3 regions of the Pseudomonas sp. BIGb0164 genome follow, and region 2 is predicted to be linked to each of the others. Evidence: riboswitches for the same ligand, from Rfam matches in the RefSeq annotation. Region 2 holds a riboswitch; each other region holds the start of a gene.
The links. A riboswitch is a leader RNA that binds a small molecule or an ion and turns the genes downstream of it on or off. The one in region 2 is predicted to bind cobalamin.

Region 1 (4,150 bases), on a different contig from region 2:
GTGGGGGATCACCAGCCCGACAAAGCCGATGGAGCCGACAATCGACACCATCACCGCCGTCACCAGCGCCGCACAGCCCACCAACACGAACTGCACGCGGCGCACCGGGATGCCCAGGGACGCCGCCGAGTCAGTGCCGAAGGTAAATGCATCCAGCGCACGGCGGTGCCACAGGCACACCGCCAAGCCCGCCACGGCCACCGGCACCGCCAGCCACACCGACGGCCAACGCACGCCGCTGAGGTTGCCCAGCAGCCAGAACAGGATGCCGCGCGCCTGTTCGGAGCTGGCCGACTTGGTGATCAGGAATGCCGTGAGGGCGTTGAACAACTGCGAGCCGGCAATGCCTGCGAGGATGATCTGGCCGGTGCCGCTGGCCGAACCGCTGGCGTGTGCCAGCAGAATCACCAGGGCAAACGCCGCCATCGCCCCCACGAACGCCCCGGCCGACAACGACACCAGCCCGCCACCGACGCCGATCAACGCCACCAGCACTGCACCGGTGGAGGCGCCGGCGCTGATGCCGAGCAGGTACGGGTCGGCCAACGGGTTGCGCAACAGCGACTGCAGGATCACCCCGCAGGTCGCCAGGCCCGCACCGCACGCGGCGGCCACCAGGGCGCGGGTGAGGCGGTAGTTCCACACCACGCCTTCGTCGATGGGGTCGAGCACGTAGCCCGCCGTCCACAGTTTATTGGCGAGCACTTGCAGCACCACCTTCGGCGAGATGGCGGTTTCGCCGATGGCCACGCCGGCGAGCACGGCGGCCAGGAGCAGGGCCAGGGCGAGCAGGGTACGGGTCATTTGAGTGGGTCGTAGCCGTCGATGGCCGTGGCCAGTTGTTCAAGGCCGTCGAACGTACGGAGGCTGGCTTGCAGCGCCAGGGCGTCGAGGATGATGATGCGGTTGTTTTTCACCGCGTCCATGTTGCGGGTCACCGGGTCGCTGCGCAGGAAAGCCAGTTTCTTTTCATGGTCGTCGGCCGGGTAGCGGCGGCGGTCCATGCGTGCGATCACCAGGAACGTGGGGTTGGCCTTGGCGATGGTTTCCCAGCCGACGGCGGGCCACTCTTCATCGGACTGCACCACGTTGGTCAGGCCAAGGGTCTGCAGCATGAATTCCGGAACGCCCTTGTGGCCGGCCACGTAAGGATCGGCGGCCATCTCGGCGCTGGAGAACCACACCAGCGCACTGGCCTGCTTGAGGCCTTTGCCTTGGGCGGTGGCGACCGACTTGGCCAGGCGCGCCTTGAGTTCGTCGTTCAGCTGTTGGCCACGGTCCTGCACGTCGAAGATCTGCGCCAGCTGGCTGATGCTTTTGTAAATGGTCTCGATGCGGAATGGCTCCAGCCGCGTGCCGTCGGCGCCCACCAGGTTGTCCTTGCCTTCGCAGTCGGAGGGCAGCAGGTAGGTGGGGATCTTCAGTTCCTGGAATTGCTCGCGGGTGCCGACCACGCCTTGGGGGCCGACCACCCATTCCAGCTCGGCGGCCACCAGTTGCGGGCGCTTGGCGATCACCGACTCAAAGCTCGGCTCGTTGTTCGCCAGGCGCTCGATGGTGTCGTTCTGGGCCTTGAATTGCGGCAACACATTGTTGAACCACAGCGAAGTGCCCACCACTTTGTCGCCCACGCCCAGGGCGTAGAGCATTTCGGTGGCGGCCTGGCCGATGGTCACGCTGCGGGCGGGGGCTTGCTGGAAGGTCTGGGGGCTGCCGCAGTTTTCCAGCGTCAGCGGGTAATGGGTGGGCGCAGCCTGGGCCAGGGTGCAGAAGCCGAGGCCGGTGAGCAGGGCGGTAACGCGTGGCAGCATGGGGCAATCTCCGTTTGAACCGTACAGTGAGCAGGGGGAGGTACGGTCGTGGAAATACAGCCATGGACGCTGCCGGGGGCAGGGCAAGGATGTCCTTCCCGGACACCCCGCCGGTCGTGATAACGCTTGGCCGGCAGGTCTCCTGACTCGTGCGTCGTCGCCACGCTCCGGCCTTCCCGAGCAGCGCTCAGTGGCAGTGTGGAGCAGGCTCAGCACCTACAGTTGCGGGGGCAGTTCCGATTGACGCGGGGGGCCGCGCTTCGGATTCCCTATTAGTCCCGTTTGGGAACCGGCGCGGTATGGTAGTCGATCGTACTGCCAAGGGGGAGAGAAAACCCGATCCCCCGTAGGAGCCGGCTTGCCGGCGATGGCGCCGGCGGTGGGTTATTTGCGGTTCAGCCACACGGTTTGGGCGTTGCAGAATTCGCGTACGCCGAAGTGCGACAGTTCACGGCCAAAGCCGCTCTTTTTCACGCCGCCAAACGCCACCCGAGGGTCGGACACGCTGAAGGCGTTGACGAAGATCCCGCCGGTTTCCAACTGGTTGGCGATGTCGCGGGCCTTGGCCGCATCGGTGGTGAAGATGCTGGCGGTGAGCCCGAATTCGCTGTCGTTGGCCAGGGCCACGGCGTGGTCGGCGTCGCGGGCGGTGATGATCGAGGCCACCGGGCCGAACAGTTCCTGTTTGAACGAGGTCATCTGGTCGGTGACGCCGGCCAGCACGGTCGGCTCGTAGTAGTTACCGGCCCCCGCGACTTTATTGCCGCCCAGCAGCAGGGTGGCGCCTTCTTCGAGGGTGGCCTGGACCTGGCCGTGCAGTTCGTCGCGCAGGTCGAAGCGCGCCATCGGGCCCACATAAGTGGTGGCCAGGGTCGGGTCGCCTATCACCAGGGCACGGCTGGCTTCGACGAATTTGGCGGTGAAGGCTTCGGCCACGCCGGCTTCGATGATCAGGCGCTTGGCGGCGGCGCAGACTTGGCCGCTGTTCTGGAAGCGGCCGATCAGGGCGGCTTGCACGGCGGCGTCGAGGTCGGCGTCGTTGAGCACGATGAACGGGTCGGAGCCGCCCAGTTCCAGCACGCATTTTTTCAGCGCAGCCCCGGCCTGGGAGCCGATGGCGATACCGGCGCGCACGCTGCCGGTGAGGGTCACGGCGGCAATGCGCGGGTCGGCGATGGCGCTGGACACGCCCTCGTTGCCCACGTTGATCACTTCAAACAGGCCTTCGGCAAAACCGGCTTTGTGGAAGGCCTGCTGGATCAGGTAGGCGCTGCCCATCACGTTTGGGGCGTGCTTGAGCACGTAGGTGTTGCCGGCGAGCATGGTCGGCACGGCGCCGCGCAGCACTTGCCACACCGGGAAGTTCCACGGCATCACGGCGAGGATCGGGCCCAGCGGGCGGTATTCGATCTGGGCGCTGCCGTTGTCCACCAGGGTCGGTTCCGGCGCCAGCATGGCCGGGCCGTGAGCGGCGTACCATTCGCTGAGCAGGGCGCATTTTTCGATTTCGGCACGGGCCTGGGCGATGGGCTTGCCCATTTCCAGGGTGATCATCTGCGCCATGTCTTCGGCTTGTTCACGCAGGGCGGCGGCCAGGGCCAGCAGCAGTTCGGCGCGCTGGCCGACCGGCTGGCGGCGCCAGGTGCGGAAGGCGGCGGTGGCGCGGTTCAGGGCGGCGTCCAGTTGTGCGGCGCTTTCGTAGGGGTAGCTGCCGACGGTTTCGCCGGTGGCCGGGTTGATCGAGAGAGCGTGGGTGGTTGCGTTCATGGCACCGTCCTGCTGAATGAATGGATTGGGTTCAGGCTACGGGGCTATCTCTTTTCTGGAAACTGAATAATATTAAGCAATACATTCACGATTGGAGAATGATGTGGATCTGGTGCAGCTGGAAATCTTCAAGGCCGTTGCCGAGCAAGGCAGCATCAGCGCCGCCGCGCAGTTGATTCATCGTGTGCCGTCGAACCTGACCACGCGCATCAAGCAATTGGAGCAGGACCTGGGCGTTGAATTGTTCATCCGCGAGAAGAGCCGCCTGCGCCTGTCGCCGGCCGGCTGGAACTTCCTCGGCTATGCGCGGCGCATTCTGGACCTGGTGCAAGAAGCCCGCGCCACGGTGGCGGGGGAGGAGCCCCAGGGCGCGTTTGCCCTGGGTTCGCTGGAGAGCACGGCGGCGGTGCGCATCCCGGCATTGCTGGCGGCGTATAACCAGAAGCACACCAAGGTCGAACTGGACCTGAGCACCGGGCCCTCAGGCACGATGATTGAAGGGGTGTTGTCGGGGCGACTGGCGGCGGCGTTTGTGGATGGGCCGGTGTTGCACGCGACCCTGGAAGGCGTGG
Region 2 (4,150 bases):
GACGAGCAATCTGATGTTGATTTTTTGCGGATCAGACAAATTTTCATATTAATTTCGAATTAACTTGACTCTGCGCTTAGTGGAAGCGTAGGTGATCAAGTAGTCAAGGTTGTCATGATCAAACCTCTCGTCTTGTAATCCCCTTCCGGTGTGTGTCCAGCCCACTCCTATGTCCAGCTGGTTGAGAAGCCGGGTGCGTTTGAGGATCTCCTCGGCAACGGCTGAGGCTTTTGGAGAGAAGGTTCTCGTGGTTGGCACCTGACCGGCGGCCTCTTTTAATTCTTTGAAGTTGACGTATTCATCGCCCTGTCCGGCTGCATATTCATCGAAGTGTTTCTTCACCTCTTGTAGCAACTCTTTGTCACTGTAGAACCAGACCTGGGGCTTTTGCTCTGTTGTACTTCTCTTTGCCCGAGTTTCGAGGCTACTCGTGCTGGTGTATGCAGCGTGTTGGATCTGAATACTGTCCTGCGGGGCATCAGCTTCTTTCTCGCCTTTGTAGCTCGGTGCGTTAGGTGGCAGGTTAAAGTGGAGGGGGGAAAGTGCCGAAAGTGTCATGTTTGATCCTTTATTGCGTTGGTATGTCTGGCGCGCATTGAGCGCTTATGAGCCAAATCTGTGTGGTGCAAAAGTCCAAGCTGTTCCTAGCTGGCTATCGGGCAATTAATGCGAGTTGTAAGTTTCATTCGACTGCCGCGGTATGGCGCGAACCTCATGTGTTGGCATTGACCCGCTCTGTGGCACTGCGTAGCCTTGCACCCTCGAGGTTCTCCAGCCCAGGCCGGAGCTAAGAAGGGAACGCGGTCCAAGCCGCGGCTGCCCCCGCAACTGTAAAGGGTTCAGCTGACTGCCACGCCACTGCCGACAAGGCGGGAAGGCGCAGCCAGCGCCGGTCGCAAGACCCGCACGCCCCAAGCCAGGAGACCTGCCTCGCAACCGATTTTCTACTTCAACCGGGCGGGGTGATCCGGTGACGAAATCCGCTGCTGCGCGCCGTCGCAGGGCCTATCGTCCCGTATGCCCGCCCCAAAGGGCATCCGATGAAAACACTGGCCAAACTCCCCGTCACCATCGTTACCGGCTTCCTCGGCTCGGGCAAAACCACCTTGCTGCGCCACATGCTCGACAACGCCCAGGGCCGTCGCATCGCGGTAATCGTCAACGAATTCGGCGAATTGGGCATCGACGGTGAAATCCTCAAGCAGTGCTCCATCGGTTGCACCGAAGAAGAAGCCAACGGCCGCGTCTACGAATTGGCCAACGGCTGCCTGTGCTGCACCGTGCAGGAAGAGTTCTTCCCGGTGATGCGCGAACTGGTGGCCCGTCGTGGTGACCTCGACCACATTCTCATCGAAACCTCAGGCCTGGCCCTGCCAAAACCCTTGGTACAAGCCTTCCAGTGGCCGGAAATCCGCAGCGCCTGCACCGTCGACGCGGTAATCACCGTGGTCGACAGCCCGGCCGTCGCCGCGGGCACCTTCGCCGCCTTCCCGGACCAGGTCGACGCCCAGCGTAAACTGGACCCGAACCTGGATCACGAGTCGCCGTTGCACGAGCTGTTCGCCGACCAACTGGCCAGCGCCGACCTGGTGATCCTCAACAAAACCGACCTGATCAACCCGGAAGACCTGGCCCGCGTGCGCCTGGAAGTCGCCGAAGAGCTGCCGCCTGCGGTGAAGATCATCGAAGCCAGCAGCGGTCGCCTGCCGCTGGACGTGCTGATCGGCTTGGGTGCCGGCTCTGAAGAGCACATCGACGGTCGCCACAGCCATCACGATCATCACCACGAAGGTGAAGACGACGATCACGACCACGACGCTTTCGATTCCATTTCCATCGACCTGCCGCAAGCCGACGAAGCCCTGCTGCTCGACGCCCTGACCCAACTGGTGGTGCAACACGGCATCCTGCGCGTCAAAGGTTTCGCGGCCATCCCCAACAAGCCGATGCGCCTGCTGATCCAGGGTGTGGGCACACGTTTCGACAAGCACTTCGACCGTGCCTGGGGCGCTGACGAAGCGCGCATCACGCGCCTGGTGCTGATCGGTCAGGACCTCGATGCCGCCGGCCTCGAAGCGCAGTTGCGCGCTGCACTCAGCGTCTGACCCATGCACCTGCTCAGGACCCAGCCCGGTGGTTTCGTCTCGGACGACAATATTGCCGACCTTGGCCAAACCCCCGCTGACCTGGTGATCCTGTGCAGCGGTGATTCCAGCCTGGCATTGCTGGCCGAAGCGGCCCAGCAATTGCCCGACGATTACCCCAGCTTCCGGCTGGCCAACCCGATGCAGGTGCAGAACCATGCGTCGGTCGACCTGTACGTCGATGAAGTGCTGCGCCACGCCAAGGTCATCCTGATTTCGCTGCACGGCGGCATCGGTTATTGGCGGTACGGCATCGAGCGGCTGGTGGAGCTGGCCGAACGCGGCGTGCAGCTGATCCTGGTGCCGGGGGACGATCGCCCGGACCCGGAACTCAGCAGCCTGAGTACGGTAAACGCCGAAAGCCGCGACCGCCTGTGGCACTTTTTGCGCCAGGGCGGCCTGGGCAACGCGCTGGATTTCTATCGCTGCCTGGCCAGCGCTTACCTGGGCCGCGACTACACCTGGGCCGAGCCGCAAACCCTGCCGCGCACGGCGATTTATCACCCGCATAAAGCCAACCCGCGCCTGAACGACTGGCAGACGGATTGGAACCCCGAGTGGCCGGTGGCGGCGGTGCTGTTCTACCGCTCCCATTTGCAGGCGGCCAATACGGGTTTTATCGATGTGTTTTGCCAACGCTTACAGGCAGCGGGCCTTAACCCGCTGCCGATTGCGCTGGCCAGTTTGAAAGAGCCCGGCTGCCTGACGGTGGTCGAGGACCTGCTGGATGAAGTGGGTGCGGCGGTGATTTTGAACACCACCGGCTTTGCCCAATCCAGCCCCGAAGCGCCGCATTTGCGACCGTTTCGCCGCAATATCCCGGTGATCCAGGCGATTTGCGCCCAAGACAACGAGCCCGGCTGGCAGGCCAGCGAACAAGGCCTGGGCCCGCGCGACCTGGCGATGCACATTGCCTTGCCGGAGCTGGACGGGCGCATCATCAGCCGGCCGATCAGTTTCAAGGACCTGGCCTGGCGCAGCGAGCGCAGCCAGTCGGACGTGGTCTGTTACCGCGCCGCGCCTGAACGCATGGACTTTGTCGCTGAACTGGCGCGGCGTTGGGTCGAGCTGGCGCGGGTGCCGAATGCTGACAAGCGCATCGCGCTGATCCTCGCCAACTACCCGACCCGCGACGGCCGTATCGGCAACGGCGTGGGCCTGGATACGCCGGCTGCCGCGCTGAATATCCTGCGTGCGCTGCAAGCCGAAGGCTATCCGCTGCCGAGCGAGCTGCCTGAAAGCGGCACTGCGCTGATCCACGATTTGCTTGGCGGCGTGACCAACGACCTCGACAGCCTCGACCTGCGCCCCTGCCATCAAAGCCTGAGCCTGGATGACTACGAGGCGATGTTCAGTCGCCTGCCTGAATCCAACCGCCAAGCTGTTTTGGCACGCTGGGGTGCACCGCACAGCGATCCGATGTTCCGCGACGGCCGCATGATGATCGCCGGCCTGCGCCTGGGCCTGACGTTTGTCGGCATCCAGCCGGCGCGTGGCTATCAAGTGGACGCCAGCGCCGTCTATCACGACCCGGACCTGGTACCGCCTCACGCCTACCTGGCGTTTTACTTCTGGCTGCGCCACACCTACGGCGCCCACGGCGTGATCCACGTGGGCAAGCACGGCAACCTCGAATGGCTGCCCGGTAAGGGCGTGGGCCTGTCGGAAAACTGCTGGCCCGATGCATTGCTGGGGCCGTTGCCGAATATCTACCCGTTTATCGTCAACGACCCGGGCGAGGGCGCCCAGGCCAAGCGGCGTACCCAGGCGGTGATCATCGACCACTTGATGCCACCGCTGACCCGCGCCGAAACCTACGGGCCGCTGCGCAACCTTGAACTGCTGGCGGACGAATACTACGAAGCGCAGTTGCTCGACCCGCGCCGCGCTCTGGAATTGCAGAAAGACATCCTCAAGCTGGTGCGCGAAACCCGCATCGACCAGGAGCTTGAGCTGGACAGCGAGGCGGACGCCGCCGTTTGGCTGCCGCGCCTGGACACTTACCT
Region 3 (4,150 bases), on a different contig from region 2:
TACTGGCTGAAGAGAAAGTGCGCAACCTGCAAGTGGCGGACAGCCGTGACACCTTCGCGGTGTTCCTGGCGCTGGATGTGCAAGCCTGGCGTTTGGTGCGCATCACCTTGTCGGCCAAGGCACTGGATGTGACGCATCCCGGGACGGGCTATCAGGTGTTCTACCTGGCCCATCCCGGAATCTAGCTCAGGAGTTCAAGCGTGCGCGTGGCTGGCTCAAGAAGCGCTCGGCCACCGCACCGAACACCAGGCCCAGGGTGGTCCACAGCACCAGCTGGATGCCCAGGGACGCGACGCGGAATTTCCACAGCAGCACGGCCGAGAATTGCTCCGGCACTTCATTGATCACCGGGAACAGGCTGCCGGCCACCGACACGATCACGATGTACAGCGCAACGCCCAGGATTACCCCGGCCCACACGCCACGGCGGGCAATCAGCTTGCGTGCGGCGTTGATCGCGATCACCGCGGCCGCTACCGACACCAGCAGCATCAGGAAGAACAGCTGGGTGCGCTGGGCGATGGTCTCCGGGTCACCCACGGATGGCGGGTTGGCCGGGTATTTCAGGCCGGGCACCAGGATGAGGGTGGCAAACGCCGCCAACGCCAGCAGTGCCGCCAGGCCACGGGGGCCGACCTTGCCGATGCGGCCCAGGGCGTAAGCAAACACCAGGGAGAAAATCCCGCCCAGGGAAACGCTATACACCACCACACCGGTGAACAGGCCGAAGGTGCTTTGCACGTCGCGGCTCACCAGTTCTTCTTCCGGCGCATCGCCGTGCATCTGTGCCATCTGGTCTTCAAAGGCGATGGCCTTGTCGATCTGTGGCTCACCAAAGGTCTTGGCGAAGCCGAATGCCAATACGCCGGCGAGCAGGCCCACCAGCATCCCGCGAACGAGTAATTGCCCTGTCATGTCCTGTCTCTCTTGTTGATTAATGGCAGGGAAAGCCCAGCAGATGGCGACCGTCGTGGACGAATTCGTGCACGTACATGCCCTTGAAAACCGCTGTGGCACCTTGCTCGGCGCCGACGAAGTAGATCGCCAGCATCAACAGCAGGCCGCCGAAGATCGCCCAAGGGAGGATTTCGCCCAGGGGAATCGTTGGCACATAGACATCAGGGTGGGTTGCAGCGGTATTAGCCATGAAAACCTCCAGGGATGACGCGTCCCGAAATGGAAAGCATAGGGAGCTGAAACAGGGTCTGGCTTACGGCTGTGGGGCCGAATACAGTGGCGCGACCGCGCCGGCTTCGAACCGGCTTCCTGTTTCATGTTCGTTGTAACATGTTGAAACAACTTTGCCAGTCTACGCTGACTGCGCGCCGAAACAGAGTGAATTTGTGATGCAGACCACCCGTTTAAGCCTGATCTGCCATGCCGCCACGCGGGCGCAGAAGCAGGGGCGGTTTCCCGATGACGAATCTGTCGTGCTGGACTGGCAGCGTGAGGCGCTATCCCAGGCCGGTCGCTACCCGAAAAAACACCGCCTGATCTGCGGGCCGGAAGCCAGGGCCCGGCAGACCGCTGGCTTGTTCGGTGACAACGCACAGGTAGAAGTCGCCTTGCGCGACGGCGATTTTGGCCACTGGAAAGGCCAGGCCATCGACCAACTGGACGATGAAGCCATGAGTGCCTGGCTCACCGACAGCGCCAGCGCGCCCCACGGTGGCGAGTCGGTGGACCAGATCTGCCTGCGGGTTGGACAGTGGATGACATCCCTGGAAAGCCAACCGGGGCATGTCGTGGCCGTTACCCATCCCTTTGTGATCCGTGCCGCGTTGTTGCACGTGCTGCAGTTGCCGCTGTCGATGTTCTACCGGGTCGACGTCGAGCCGCTGTCATGCACCGAGCTGCGTTTCAACCGCGTGTGGCGCCTGCGCCTGGAAACTCACGCCTGAGCCCGCGAACATGGCAAAATCCACGCCCCGCAATGAGAGCAACCCATGAAACGCATCCTGATCATCGGCATTGGCGCCGGCAACCCTGACTACATCACGATGCAGGCCGTGAAGGCGCTCAACCGCACCGACGTGTTCTTCCTGATGGACAAGGGCCAGAGCAAGGACAAGTTGATCGACCTGCGCCGCGAGATCTGCGAGACCTACATCACCGAGCCCGGCTACCGCTTTGTCGAGGCCGACTGCCCCGAGCGTGTGCGCGGTGATATCGACTACACCACCGCCGTGCAGGACCTGAACCGCGACAAGCAGCAGACCTTCGAACGCATGATCAATGAGGAAATGGCCGACGGCGAAGTGGGCGCATTCCTGGCTTGGGGCGACCCGGCGCTGTACGACAGCACCATTCGGATCCTGCAGGCGATCCTGGCCAGTGGCCGTTGCACCTTTGAATTCGAAGTGATCCCCGGCATCACCAGCGTGCAGGCCCTGGCAGCGCAGCACAAAGTGCCGCTGAACCGCATTGGCAAGTCCGTCGAGATCACCACCGGGCGCCGCTTGGCAGCAGGGCAGGCCAGCGACGCCGACACCCTGGTGGTAATGCTCGACGCCGAAGATTCCTACCGTACCGTGGCCGATCAGGACCTGGATATTTATTGGGGCGCCTACCTGGGCACGCCGGACGAGATCCTGATCAGCGGCAAGGTGGCTGATGTGGCAGAAGAGATTCAACGGGTGCGCAAGGCCGCGCGCCTGGCCAACGGCTGGATCATGGACACCTATTTGTTGCGCAAACCCTGAGGTAACGTCCCATGCTCAAACTGTATGCCCTGGCGCTGGCCCTGGTGGTCGGTGCTGCTCATGCTGACGATTCGCTGCACACCGACTTGCCGTTGGCGTACCTGGAACAGACCCAGAGTGACGCACGCAACCAGCCGTTGGTGATTTTCCTGCACGGGTTTGGCAGCAACGAGGAAGACCTGTTTGGCATCAAGGATTCGCTGCCGTCCACTTGGACTTACCTTTCGGCACGGGCACCCATGCCAGTAGACCCCCAGGGTTATCGCTGGTTTACCAAGACCCAGGGTGAAGCTGAGTACAACGGCGAAACGGCCGACCTGCAGCGCAGTGCAAAATTGATCGAAGACTTTATCGGCAAGGCCACGGCCAAGTACCACACCCGGCCCGATCGGGTATTCCTGGTGGGCTTCAGCCAGGGCGCGATCATGTCCTACGAGGTGGGCTTGCGTCAGCCGGAGCGGGTACGCGGGATCGCGGCGCTCAGTGGCAGTGTGCTGCCAGTGCTCAAGGCCGAGCTGAAACCGAATGACGCGTTGGGAGCGCTGGCGATCTTCATCGGGCACGGCACGCTGGACCAGGCGCTGCCCTATGCGTCGGCCACGCGGGCGAACGAAGTGTTGACGGGGTTGGGGTTGAAGCCGGAGTTTCACGGTTACCCGGGCATGCCGCATACCGTGAGTGAAGCCGAAGTGCAGGATTTGAAAGCCTGGCTGGAAAAAAGCCTGAAATAAACGCGGTCAAAAAATGTGGGAGCGGGCTTGCTCGCGAATGCGCTGGATCAGTCAACCTATCTGTGACGGGTACACCGCATTCGCGAGCAAGCCCGCTCCCACATTCGATTTGTGTTGTACGTAGCGGGGTTATTTACCGCCGGTAATCTGCTTCACCAACTCCGCATGCCCCTTCACATCATCCCCACGGGAAATGGCCTGGATCACCAGCAGGTGATTCCCCGAACCGCCGAGGAACGTGGAGTTCAGCGTCTTGCCGCCGCCCTGGGTGGCGGTGCTGTCGACCTGGCGCAGGCCCAGCCCCTTGAAGGTCAGCTTCTTTTCGCCTTGTTTCTTGAAGTCGGGCAGGGCGGCACTTTGGTCCTTGATAAACCCGGCCACGGCGCCATCGAGGAACTGGGTGTCGTTGTCCTGGATGGTGACCCCATCTTTACGCGCGGTTTCGGCGACGATCACCACGCTTTTGGTGGTCTGGTTGGCGTACAGCGTGCCCTGGGTGTCAGCAGTGCCGTCTTCGGCCTTGCCGGTAGGCAGCGTGTCGGCCACATACGCCTTGGGCAGCTTGAAGGTGAACTTGCCGCCCAAGGTCGAGATGGTTTGCGTGTCGGCTTTCTGTGGTGCGGGTTTGCTGGCCGCGAAGGCAACGCTTGCACTGAGCGCGAGGGCCAGCAGGGCGGCGGTCTTGGTGAGGGTGGCCATGTAGCGCTCCAGAGATGA

Region 1: linked by a shared signal. The riboswitch ahead of M2394_RS19470 (ABC transporter substrate-binding protein) and the one ahead of cobW (cobalamin biosynthesis protein CobW) in region 2 are both predicted to bind cobalamin.
Region 3: linked by a shared signal. The riboswitch ahead of M2394_RS29395 (CbtB-domain containing protein) and the one ahead of cobW (cobalamin biosynthesis protein CobW) in region 2 are both predicted to bind cobalamin.

Annotation. Positions count from the first base shown of each region.
Region 1 is NZ_JANUEA010000007.1:154,508-158,657, reverse strand. Features, by position in the region: gene M2394_RS19475 (iron ABC transporter permease) at 1-804, opposite strand, end outside; gene M2394_RS19470 (ABC transporter substrate-binding protein) at 801-1,811, opposite strand; cobalamin riboswitch at 1,926-2,120, opposite strand; gene M2394_RS19465 (aldehyde dehydrogenase family protein) at 2,196-3,578, opposite strand; gene M2394_RS19460 (putrescine utilization regulator PtrR) at 3,682-4,150, shown strand, end outside.
Region 2 is NZ_JANUEA010000015.1:3,780-7,929, forward strand. Features, by position in the region: gene M2394_RS29850 (hypothetical protein) at 49-558, opposite strand; cobalamin riboswitch at 748-948, shown strand; gene cobW (cobalamin biosynthesis protein CobW) at 1,041-2,105, shown strand; gene cobN (cobaltochelatase subunit CobN) at 2,109-4,150, shown strand, end outside.
Region 3 is NZ_JANUEA010000014.1:12,145-16,294, forward strand. Features, by position in the region: gene M2394_RS29385 (DUF4865 family protein) at 1-185, shown strand, start outside; gene M2394_RS29390 (CbtA family protein) at 187-915, opposite strand; gene M2394_RS29395 (CbtB-domain containing protein) at 935-1,147, opposite strand; cobalamin riboswitch at 1,179-1,310, opposite strand; gene M2394_RS29400 (histidine phosphatase family protein) at 1,347-1,901, shown strand; gene cobF (precorrin-6A synthase (deacetylating)) at 1,947-2,702, shown strand; gene M2394_RS29410 (alpha/beta hydrolase) at 2,714-3,433, shown strand; gene M2394_RS29415 (hypothetical protein) at 3,563-4,132, opposite strand.